One region of the Shewanella sp. SG44-2 genome, then DNA from elsewhere that is predicted to be linked to it. Evidence: predicted binding sites of a transcription regulator. Region 1 holds the regulator's gene; the other holds the start of a gene.

Region 1 (6,425 bases):
TATTTAAAGATGGCGCCATTATTCAACATGGTAAAGCCGAAACCTTATACAGTGCACCAACTGATCGCTACGTTGCCGATTTTTTAGGGGCGGGTAATTACTTACCTGTTACGGTTACCTCCAGCCATCAAGTGCACTATTCCTTGGGCGATCTTAGCAGCACAGAAGCATTGTCTTTGCCTATTGGCAGCCAAGGGCAATTATTATTGAGACCACAGCAAATTGAATTACATCCTAGCATCAATGGCCGAGGGTGCATTGTAGAAAGGCATTTTCTTGGTACGTTATGCCATTATCAAGTCCAAATTGGCGCTGATATTTTGAATGTTAGTAGCCAATTAACAACATTAATGGCAGGTCAACGAGTGGATATAAATATTACAGCGCATCCACTGGTGATTTTTAATTAACTATCAATGCTGTCATCTTAATCTTAGTTCGGGGCAAAATAAGCTAAATAGCTGGTTAGGTTTTATTTTTTGATCTCTAACTTTAGTGAGCTAGTCAATAATTGCAATGAATGGTCAAGCTGTTATCTGCACGAATATGAGTACAATAGATATTACAAGCTGGCTAAATGTGAGTACACTTCAAGTAATTTACATTTGATTAAGTTAAGCTAATGATCAGCTTAACTGATGAGAGATGTTAATCGTTCTCTAGTCGTATCAAAGCGTTAAATTATCACCGTTTAGGCCGAAATATAGTATTAAGGTGGATGAAGTTAATATGGGTAACCAAGTTATGCCTCGTGAACAGTTAGGGATTTGCGCAGAAGGGAATTTACACAGTGTGTACTTGATGTTTAATGCCAACGACGGTGTTGAAGATCAGTTACGCCCATCTATTGCTAATGTAGCCCAATATATTTATGAACTCACGGATCAATATGCCGACAGTGCTTTTAATGGCTTTGTGGGGATTGGCGCTAATTTTTGGGATACCTTTTATCCAGAAGCTCGCCCAGCATTATTAAAACCTTTTCCTGCCATGAGTGAAGGTAACCGTGATGCACCAGCAATGGAATATGATTTGTTTATTCATATCCGTTGTGATCGCTATGATATTTTGCACCTCGTCGCCAATGAAATTAACCAAATGTTTGAAGATTTGGTCGAGTTAGTCGATGAAGAACGCGGCTTTCGCTTTATGGACAGCCGTGACTTAACTGGTTTTGTTGATGGTACAGAAAACCCTAAAGGACGCCATCGTCAACAAGTTGCGCTTGTCGGTGATGAAGATGAAGAATTTGTCTCAGGTAGTTATGTTCATGTTCAAAAATACATGCATAACTTAAGTAAGTGGCATCGTTTACCGCTTAAAAAACAAGAAGATATTTTTGGTCGTACCAAAGTTGATGATATTGAGTATGAATCAGAAGATAAACCATTAACCAGCCACACAAAACGAGTTAACTTAAAAGATCCACACGGTAACTCATTAGAAATTTTACGTCAAAGCATGCCATATGGTTCGATTAGAGAACAAGGTTTGATGTTTATTTCAGTATGCCGTACACCTGATCACTTCGAACAAATGCTGCGCAGTATGGTGCACGGTGATGGTCATGGGAATCATGATCATTTGATGTTGTTTACTAAAGCGCTGACAGGGTCGTCTTTCTTTGTGCCATCATTGGATTTTTTAACTCAATTTGACGATGCGTAAAAGCCCGTTTTAGGCAATAAAAAAGCAATGCCATGGCATTGCTTTTTTATTTTAATGAGTTTTTATTCACTATAGTTGAATAAAGATCTAACGGTTTCTAATGTCTCATCAATCGTTTTAATACTTGCTGGACAGATAAAAATTGTGTCATCACCAGCAATAGTACCTAATATCCCTTCTGGTTTGCCTATTGAATCGAGCAAACGGGCGATTAATTGCGCTGCACCTGGGCTAGTTCTGACCACGATCATGGCTTGGTTATGATCAACATCCAGTACTAAATTTTTAACTGGGCTACCTGCAGTAGGTACACCTAGCTCGGCAGGGAGGCAATACACCATCTCTTGCTTAGCATTGCGAGTGCGAACAGCACCAAATTTGCTGAGCATGCGTGATACTTTAGATTGATTAATATTACCGAATCCTTCGGCTTGAAGCGCATTAACAATCTCGCTTTGGCTTCCAAAACGTTCTTCTTTGAGAATCGCTTTAAAAGTTCGTACGAGCTCATCCTGATTTCTTGTCGCTGGCATAGTGATAATTCATCTTATAGTTGTTATTCAAAAATCTAGCACATTTTGAATAGATTGACTTATTAAGTCAAGAAAGAATCAGATTTATTGAATAAAAATTCATTTTGTAGTGGAACTTTAAACTGACACTAATAACTCATCCGGCGACTCATCTGAACCATAAGCTTTAGGATACGGGTAACGATTGTTTTGTCAGCACTAATAGCGTATCACCATTTAAAGACAATAGATTGAGTTTTCCTTTAGAGAAATCAACTTGTTGTACCAATGAAATCGCTTGCATCAGTTCGGCTTCTTGGGTGATTAAACTATCAATGCAGGCTTTCATGGTTGAACCTGATGGCGCAAGTTGAAGCAGATGACCTTGTTGGATGTAACGACCAAAAAATTGATTACAACTATTATTACCTGTTAATTCACCGTTTGGAGCAAACACTAAAGTTGCTGGGCTATTATTAATGGTAGGTGTGTCGAGGACGACTTCTACATGCCAAGTACCAATTAATTGTTCATTTGAGACAATTTGAGTATGGCTTTGACAAGCACTAAGGCCTAAAAATATAACAGTGGCGCCGAGAATATGCTTTATCATGTTGAGAGAGTTCCATATACGAAAAAATTGCCGTTATTCTACTACTTGAGTGTGAATAAGAGCGTAAATAATTCTAATGTTTTGGATTAATGAACATTATTTAACGTATCAAAGAGTCGCAAATGATCAAATTAGTTAAAGTGTTGCATTTCGTCGGTTTAATTATGTTGCTGGTGGGCATCGGCTTATATTGGCAAAGTGATATAGGTCAACAAGTCAGTGGAATGTTGGTCATTGCGTTACTCATTGGCGTGGGAACATTAATTATGTCTCCGCTGCCTGTTGCGCTAGTGATAGAATGGGCTAAGAAACAATCTCCCAATTCAGGGTCAAAGGAATAATCATTGTCATTTATTATCCGTAAGGCGTTATTAACCGATGTTGCTGCTATTGTGCAGCTAGAGCGTGCTCATGTTGATGATGAGTTGTTAGGTTCAAACAGCCAACTTCATGCTCATTCATTTACCAAATCAGAGGTGAGCCAGTTGATAAATCAACATTGGTTTATCGTAGCTGAAGAGCAAGGGGTGATCATTGGGTATGTGATGGCAGCGAAATGGTCATTTTTTTCCGCGCAACCATTGTACCGACATATTATTCAAAAACTTAAGTTTGCCGATTTACAAGGGCAAGCTTTATCGACGACTAACACTTGTCAATATGGACCCGTTTGGATACAAGAATCAAAACGTGGCCAGGGAGTGTTTTCTGCATTGGTTACAGAATTAAAGAAACAAGTAGCGGATACCTTTCCATTTATGGTGACGTATGTTGCCGCTGATAATGCGCGTTCGTTGGCAGCCCATCAACAAAAAGCCGCAATGACAGAGATTGATCAATTCAGTTTCGAGCAACGTGATTATTGTTTGTTGGCTACGACTAATATTACGTAAGTGCCATTTATGGGAGTTGTTAAAGTGATTATTTATGAGGAACGTGATGAGTACTAACTTTGACACACTCTTTTCGCCTTACTTGGATTTAAGGCTGTCTGCATTTGACAATATGAAGCTGATAGCCGCGGTGTTGGCAGACGCAACAGAGTTGTATGAGTGTGTTGAAGCGGATGTACAAAATCCAGATAATCCGCAATTGCAGCAATCGGGGTATTTTGTCCGCTGGCAAGACATGTGGCTATTTTGTGGCGTAACCAATAATTATCAAGCAGGGATTACACTATTTACCGATGTCGAGCGGATTAACTTAGCGTCTATCAGTGTCAAAGTAGTGCCAGTAATGACAATGCAACAAGTGTCGTTTATGTGTATAGAAAGTTCGCATTTCGATCATTGTTAACGGGTTAAATAACCTCGTACTCAACACTACCAGTGCTGCGTTTCTTGCTGCTTAATAGACTTTAAGTGTCTCCAAAATCATTTGATTTTGTCTGAACTTTGCTTATATATTTCATTGGATTAGGCTATTGAACTGGATTATTGAGCTAGATTATTTATCGGGTTCATTAAGCTGCATCAACACGAGTGGCCGTTGTTCGCTGTGATAGCGGCGATACAACTGAATGATGTCTGCTGGTATTGCTGATAAATCATGTTGATCTATAACGATAAAGTGCTGCTGTTGATATAAGTCGATTAACCACGGATGAGCAAACAAGAAGCAATTTTTAGTGATTAATTGAGGCGCTATAAATTTCAATAACTGAGTTGAAAGCTGTTGTCCACGGTAGTCAGGATGAACCAACAATCCATTGATTAATTGATATTGGCCAATAGGTTTAACTCTTATCGCCGCGATTATTTTTTGCTGACTTATATCAACTTCATCAGTTCCATCAATAGTGGATGAGCTAAGATGATGAATAACAGCCACAGACTCTTTCTGAGCTAACCGAGCATAAGGCATATGCTGACGATAGAATAACTTGATTGCAGACCACTGTTTAATGGCTGGCAAGTTAATGGCTGGAATGTTAGTCACAGGGCTGTTTATCGCACTGGCGTTAGTTGCCGTTGACGGCTGGTGGTTTGCTGTTATCTTTGTGTTTAGCCAAGTGGGTTGATACATAACCAGAGCCATTGTTGTGACCAAATGTTGAGATCAAATATTGAGATTGAATTATTGTGTCGCCAATTAGATAAAATAAAACCGCCAGTTGGCGGTTTTATTTTTTATCGTTTTAGCTTAATACAGATACTAGCTTAAGACGATAATTATGCTGGCTGATTATAAACCTGCATCCGCACGAAGTGCTTCAGCTTTATCAGTCGCTTCCCAAGGGAAGATATCACGGCCAAAGTGACCATAAGCAGCAGTTTGCTGATAGATTGGACGCGCCAAATCTAACATTGCCGTTAAGCCGTATGGACGTAATTCGAAGTGTTGACGTACTAATTTAATCAATACTTCTTCCGATACTTTACCGGTACCGAATGTTTCAATACTAATAGACGTTGGCTCTGCAACACCAATAGCATAAGACACTTGTAGTTCACAACGGTCAGCAAGACCAGCAGCAACGATATTTTTAGCAACATAACGTGCAGCATAAGCCGCGCTACGGTCTACTTTTGATGGGTCTTTACCAGAGAAAGCACCACCACCGTGACGAGCCATACCGCCGTAAGTATCTACAATAATCTTACGACCTGTTAAGCCACAGTCACCAACTGGGCCACCAATCACAAAGCGACCAGTAGGGTTGATAAAGTATTTAGTGTCTTTGTTTAACCATTGTGCTGGTAATACCGGCTTGATGATGGTTTCCATTACCGCTTCAATCAGATCAGCTTGTGTCACATCTTCACGATGTTGAGTTGATAATACAATCGCATCGATACCGATGATTTTGCCATCATCATAAGCAAACGTGACTTGGCTTTTAGCATCTGGGCGTAACCAAGGTAGTGTGCCGTCTTTACGGACTTCAGACTGACGCTTAACTAATTTGTGCGCGTAAGTAATCGGTGCAGGCATTAATACGTCGGTTTCATTGCTGGCATAACCAAACATTAGCCCTTGATCACCAGCACCTTGCTCTGCAGGATCTGAACGATCAACACCTTGATTGATGTCTGGTGACTGTTTGCCTATGGCATTAAGTACCGCACATGAATCAGCATCAAAACCCATATCTGAATTGGTATAACCGATTTCGCGTACCGTTTTACGGGTAATTTCTTCTATGTCGACCCAAGCAGAAGTGGTGACTTCACCGCCCACTAATACCATACCGGTTTTGACATACGTTTCGCACGCAACACGAGCTTTTGGATCTTGCTCAAGTATTGCGTCTAATACCGCATCAGAAATCTGATCGGCGATTTTATCTGGATGACCTTCTGAGACAGACTCAGAGGTAAACAAGTGCTTTGCCATAATAGGAAAATCTCGTTGGTTGCATTTGAATATACGTCTAGACGTCTATTTTAGTCGAAATCTAATCTGATAACACCCCTTTATACGAATTTAACTGGAGAATTGTGCAGTGGTGCATGAATATTTTTTATTCACAAGGAGTGTGTTTAGCGGTGAGGCTAATTAACATTATGATTAAAATCGGTTTTTATAGTTTTTACTGATCGAATTTAACTACTTTAGTACTATTAATTGAACAATGTTAGCCATGGTTAGGAAGCTTTATGTGACCTTAAAACCTTTGTTTTAATGATGTT
Region 2 (6,425 bases), on a different contig from region 1:
CAGTTCTGTTTTATCTCGTAAATCGATAATTCGCGTGCACAAAGATGAGATGCGATTTAGCTCCATTTTCAATAGAAAACGGGTTGAATTCGATTCATCAACTGTTAACTGTTCAAATACGTCCTGAAAATCAGGTTCCATGATCAACGGTTTCAGTTGTTCTATTAATGCCCTGTGGTTATCTAAACTCATTATTTTTATCGTTTTAAATGCTTATTGTGAGTCTGGCTGATAATTTTATCGGCAAGAAAGCGCTGATCTTTATAGTAATATACATTTCAATGTTGTTCGATAGGAATGCACAAATGATATCGTTGTTAATACCCTCGAAACGAAGATTAACATAGCGTATTAATAGCAATGCTGTATTGATGTAACGTTAGTTTATTGCTTTTTTACAGTTTGTTTACATGAGTGTGGACAATATTTTAATCGTTGGCAAGACTCTGACTAAAGATCGTTGTTATTATTATACTTATGTGTTGCCTAAATCGTCATTTTGATTCGACCGATGTTAGGTTTAGGTGATAAAGAAAATGTGTTAACAATGATGGTTTATTGATTCTTAAGCCGAATAACATCAAGCATAAAGTACTAATTGATTTACAACATAGGAACTAACATGGCAAAAGCTCCAAAAATGGCATTTGTTTGTGACGATTGTGGCCTTGATTATCCGCGTTGGCAGGGACAGTGTCGTTGTGGTGCGTGGAATTCTTTGGTAGAAATGAAATTGTCAGCCTCAAAGAGTTCAACTTCACGATCATCTGTATTGGGATACGCTGGTGCAGTGGGTGGCGGCTCTAAAAAACTCAGTGAAGTTGAGTCAGAAGATGCCGAGAAAAGACTCACTGAAATCGGTGAGTTAGATAGGGTACTAAGTGGCGGTTTGACGACAGGATCGGTGAATATTATTTCTGGCGACCCAGGTGCTGGTAAAACAACATTACTATCCGATTTGGTCGCTCGGATGTCACAATCTATGGCTTCACTGTACTGTACTGCAGAAGAGTCATTATCTCAGTTCAAAAACCGTGTTAATCGTTTAAAGCTTAATTACAACGAAGATAATTTATTTTTGCTGTCTGAAACCAGTGTAGAAGCCATTATTGAGGAATTAGAAGCTAAGCAAATCAAGTTTGCTGTCATCGACTCTATTCAAGCGGTTGTCACCGATGCAGCCAATGGCAGTCCAGGGTCGCCTTCACAAGTTAAAACAGCGGCTCAAGCGTTTACTCAATATTGTAAGAAAAATAATGTCACCATGTTCATTATTGCTCATGTGAATAAAAATAACGAAATAGCAGGCCCGCAAACCTTGGTTCATATCGTAGATTCATTGCTACATATCGACACCAACGATGGACAAATTCGTACCTTACGCGCTAATAAAAACCGTTTTGGTGATGTTGATACCGTGGGGATATTCCGCATGAGTGAACGCGGTATGATCAGTGTTGATAACCCTAGTGAAATATTTTTGTCGGGCTCAACCACTGAATCGCCAGGCTCGACTATCACTTGTATTCGTAAAGGTAACCGTAATTTACTGTTGGAAATACAATGTTTAACCACCGAGACTGAATCTGAGTTTCCACAACGTGTGTGTGTGGGATTAAACATGAATCGGATTAAAATGCTAACCGGTATTTTACGTAAGCATACTAAAACCAAAATTTTTCATGATACGTTTTTTAATATAGTGGGCGGTTTAAAAATTGATGAGTCGGAAACCTGCATCGATCTAGCGCTTGTTACGGCATTACTGAGCAGTTTAAATGACTTTGTCGTGCCTAGAACCACTTGTATTATGGGGGAGTTGAGTTTGAATGGCGATGTGCGCCCAATTGATAGTGGTGTGCCGAGAGTCAAAGAAGCTGCGCAGCATGGTTTTACAGAGATTTTTATCCCATTCCGTAATTATCACAAAACCATGGAAGGGCTAGGGGCAAAAGTTATCCCTGTGAAAACTATCCATGAGCTGCTTGAACTAATTAATTAAGCCTCGGGTGATAAAAAGCAAAATTTGTACATAAAAAAGGTAAGTCATTGACTTACCTTTTTTGCATCTTAACTTGTTATGTCGGCTGTTTAAGGCGCTGAAGTGATTAAAGAGGTCAACTCACGATTTAATAGCTCTGGATCACCCATATTCAATTCAATAATTCGGCGAAGATGGGTAATGCTGTCAACATCAATGTGAGTACACTTTAAGCCAAGGTGTTCTGGGGTTTTATGGACAATTGCCGCTTCCATTTTCAGTTCAATGTCAGAGTCGGGTAACACAAACTCCAAAGTTAAAATGCTATTGAGCTGACCTGTATACCCAGATGGCAATTCTACTAATGCACCATTAAGACTTAAATCTAAAATTTTAGTGCGCCAAGTTTGTTCTGTTTGCGCAAGATGAGCACTGGCTGCAAAAAAAATACGAGAAAATTTACGTCTGTCATCCATAGTTTGCCCTTAGTAATCAATATCGCAATGACACAAAGTCAGTGTTTATTGTTTAAGCATACTCGATTTATCTCGATTACGCTGAGAATATTTAGTCTAAAAAAAGGAGCGCATTGCGCTCCTTAGTGATATTGAGTTGTTTATCTTCTGACTTCAACTAAATGAGTAAATGGCCCATTAATGCAATTACAGGCAGTGTCACTAAGGTTCGTAGAATGAAGATAACGAATAGCTCAAAAAAGTTAACCGGGATTTTACTACCAATTAAAAGAGCACCTACTTCACTCATATAAATAAGCTGAGTAACTGATAATGCCGCAATAACAAAGCGGGTCAAATCAGATTCTATAGAGCTGGCCAAAATCGATGGAATAAACATATCGGCAAATCCCACCACAATCGTTTTCGAGGCTTCGGTAGCTTCTGGAATATGCAGCAGTTCCAATAGCGGAATAAATGGCATACCTAAGTAATTAAAAATAGGTGTATGTTCAGCCAACACTAATGCGACGGTACCAATAGCCATAACAACAGGGATCACCCCGAATATCATATCGACAACGTTTTTAATTCCTTCAGTTAGCACATGCTTAATGCCACCAGCAGAAGATGCCCGTTGCATTGCTTGTTCAAATCCCCACGAAAATACGCCATGACTGGCTGGGATTGTTTCGTCATCTTCATGGCGAGGAGTATCATCGATATACAGATCTTTCTTCCATGATAATGGCGGTAGTTTAGGGACTATGATTGCGGCAATAAACCCTGCTAAACACACAGTCAGATAAAATGGCACAAATAAGTGCTCAAGTTTGACTTGTGATATCACCACTAAGCTAAAGGTTATTGACACGGCAGAAAAGGTTGTGCCAATAACAGCAGCTTCACGTGCAGTATAGAAACGAGTTTCGTATTGTTTGGTGGTCATTAAAATGCCCACACTACCATCACCTAACCAAGATGCCATACAGTCAATAGCACTGCGACCAGGTAAATTGAATATTGGACGCATAACTTTGGTTAATAACGTGCCAAAAAATTCTAATAAACCAAAATTGAGCAATAACGGTAATAACATGCCAGCAAAAATAAATACTGAAAATAGTACTGGTACTAAATCATTCAGAACCAAGCCACCGGTTGCAGATGAAATAATCGCTTCGGGTCCCACTTGCCAATAAACCATGACGATAAAGATTGCGCCTAGAATTCGCACCGCTAACCAAAATAAATTTACTTTCAGCAGTGTGCGTAAAAAAATACTTTTACGAACGAATTTAGGATTAATGAGTTGAGTGAGTAATGAGGCCAATGCCATTAGTACCACTATGCAGGTCATAATAAGCTGAATCGAACTGCCCATTTGGCTTTGCAATGCTTTTGAGATGATTGCAATCGGAATGGTAATCGAACCTTCGACATTGATAGGCGTCATAAACAGTAGCAAGCCAATCAGTGACGGAATAATAAAGGTGAGAATTGTTTTAATGCTATGTTTTTTATGTGTCACGTTAAATACACCTTACTTATGTGTTCTAAGTTGGCCAGCTGTGCTACCCAACTGTTTATTATGGACCGAAATTGAATGTCCATTCAGTTGTTTTTTTTGGGTAGGCAAGGTTACCCCCTTATTTGCAGTATGTAAAATGATAACTTAACCGAATAGATATTAGTTAAATGTGAGTAGATATTTACTTTAAGAAAGTGTCGGAGTATATCGTTAAAATCTAATTTAATCAGTTGGTTAATATTTTGTTGCGGAAGTGTGCTCTCTTTGGCTTTGGCACTTTTTTATGGTTTGTATGCCATTAATAAACATGGATATGATTACGGTTCATGACCACTTTTATTAATGGCTATCAAATAGCGTTTGTAACGTTATCCCGCTGGAGTATTTGGCTCAAGGGAATAGTCCATGCCCGGTAACCCTAACCAATAGCCATTGCAATGATGATTGATAATCGATGCCTGTTTATTGTCGTTAAACTGTTTTGTGATTAGCGCCTTACTATTAAATGGATCCTCTGTTATTTGCGCTAATACATGAGCAAGTTCTGAACCCATGGCTACATCGGTTAATTTATTGGGTGATATACGCCAATAATCAATTCCCATGTCTATCATTTGTGGAATTTGGTTAATCAGGTTTACCTGCGCCGCAGATTGAGTTTGAATGCCATTTAAGCGGAGTAAGGGTTGTGACTCTTGAGTTTGAGCCAGTAAGCCTTTGCTATGGCGTTGGCAAATAGTTTGACACTTATCTTTTGGCAATTGGTAATGTTTTGCGGTAAAACAGCGTGCAGAATGTGCTAAAGGCAAATAGCCGTGACCGAGCACCTCTATTTCAAAAGCGGGTTTATCACCCTGGTTGATGACGGTGTTTAACCACTTCTGTGATAATTCACAAGGCATGACAAAACGATACATCCCTTTTTGGTGCAATAAATCAAGGCTGGTCCGATTATAATTATTGATTGTTGGCCCACACACAAAGGGGACTTTCGCTTGGTGCGCATAATGTACCGCAGCCATGTCATTAGCTTCAATACTGAAATCACCATTATCAATAGCTCGTTTCAGTTCATTAAGTTCAGATTGCGCCTCTATCAAAGCCATGGTTGATAACACCACGTGTTTGCCATGAGACTTAAGCATATTGGCGAGATCTAGATAGTCGTTAAACTTCAGTTCGCGGCGACGGCTGCATACGGTTTCACCTAAATAAACGGTATCGATGTTACTCAATGCTACTTGCTGATAAAAGTGTTCAACGTCAGATTTTGACCAGCAGTAACTAATTGGAGCGAGAGATATTTTCATAGTAAAACCTTATTGCCATTGACGCTCATAAGCGCCCAATGTAGTTATTTGTCCTTCGGATACTTTTGCTAACGCTTGCGACCATTGCGGTTGCTCGCAAAAAGACTCGGGGCTGGCTAAATAAGTGTCGATAGCGCTACGCCAAACGTGGGTGACTTGGCTGACGTAAGCAGGGCTTCGCTGACGTCCTTCTATTTTAAGTGATTTAATTCCCGCTTGGGCGAGCTCGGGTAACAAGCTTAAGGTGTTTAAACTGGTAGGTGACTCCAATAAATACTTTGCATCATGATCGTATTCGGCAACATAACGGCCTTTACAGACCACCGGATAACCCAGTTGTTGGTTAGCTTCAGCTTTATCAATTAATACATTATTGAGTCGGGTCAATTTATCGCTGCCAGAATCTTGCCAACGCACATGGTTAGCAGGTGAGCACGAACCGCCTGTATTAGGGGATTGTCCTGTTACATATGATGATAAATGGCAACGTCCTTCAGCCATGATACATAAACTACCAAAAGCAAATACTTCAAGCTCAACAGGGCTCACTTTAGCTAAGTCTCGAACCTGTTTAATGGACAATACTCGTGGCAATACTGCTCGTTCGATATTAAAAGCTTGTTGATAAAATGATAGAGCCCCTAAGTTTGTGGCGCTGGCTTGTACTGATAAATGCAACGGAAGGTGGGGATAATGCTGGTGGGCATAATCGAGTAATGATAAATCAGCTACGATGAGGGCATCCATTTCTAATTGTGCGGCTAAATCAACGGCCTGATACCAGCGGTGTTCTTCACCGGGTTTGGGAAAAGTGTTTAAGGTTAAAAATACCTTTCGCCCTTGGCTTTGGGCCAGTTTTGTCGCTTGTGCTAGTTGTACTGCAGAAAAGTTTAGTCCTGCAAACGAGCGCGCATTAGTGTCATCTTTTAGTCCGAGGTAAACCGCATCAGCGCCAGCGTTAAGAGCGGCTTTGAGTGACGCTAAGTTACCTGCAGGGCATAAGAGTTCCATGTTGGTGTTCTCATTTTTTTCAAAGAACAGGAGTGTAAATGTGATTGAGTTAACATGATTTGATTTAAAACAGGTTTCGTTAGATAAATTGCCAGTAAACTCACTTGATTATTGGTTCTATTTGCAAGTAGGTACTC

Evidence for each region. The regulator ArgR, encoded in region 1, controls arginine synthesis, uptake and breakdown. The targets are predictions, from matches to a motif close to ANTGAATANNTATTCANT.
Region 2: H5181_RS03570 (YjiH family protein) is a predicted target of ArgR. The motif match lies at 4,136-4,153, and genes of this name have one in related genera.

The regions. Positions count from the first base shown of each region.
Region 1 is NZ_JACJEU010000034.1:2,339-8,763, forward strand. It holds gene H5181_RS18125 (ABC transporter ATP-binding protein) at 1-410, shown strand, start outside; gene H5181_RS18130 (Dyp-type peroxidase) at 730-1,668, shown strand; gene argR (transcriptional regulator ArgR) at 1,731-2,201, opposite strand; gene H5181_RS18140 (META domain-containing protein) at 2,368-2,793, opposite strand; gene H5181_RS18145 (hypothetical protein) at 2,916-3,134, shown strand; gene H5181_RS18150 (GNAT family N-acetyltransferase) at 3,138-3,686, shown strand; gene H5181_RS18155 (hypothetical protein) at 3,733-4,089, shown strand; gene H5181_RS18160 (GNAT family N-acetyltransferase) at 4,240-4,830, opposite strand; gene metK (methionine adenosyltransferase) at 4,978-6,129, opposite strand.
Region 2 is NZ_JACJEU010000003.1:165,561-171,985, forward strand. It holds gene H5181_RS03555 (PilZ domain-containing protein) at 1-192, opposite strand, end outside; gene radA (DNA repair protein RadA) at 623-2,002, shown strand; gene H5181_RS03565 (PilZ domain-containing protein) at 2,092-2,457, opposite strand; gene H5181_RS03570 (YjiH family protein) at 2,615-3,892, opposite strand; gene H5181_RS03575 (U32 family peptidase) at 4,336-5,277, opposite strand; gene H5181_RS03580 (peptidase U32 family protein) at 5,287-6,288, opposite strand.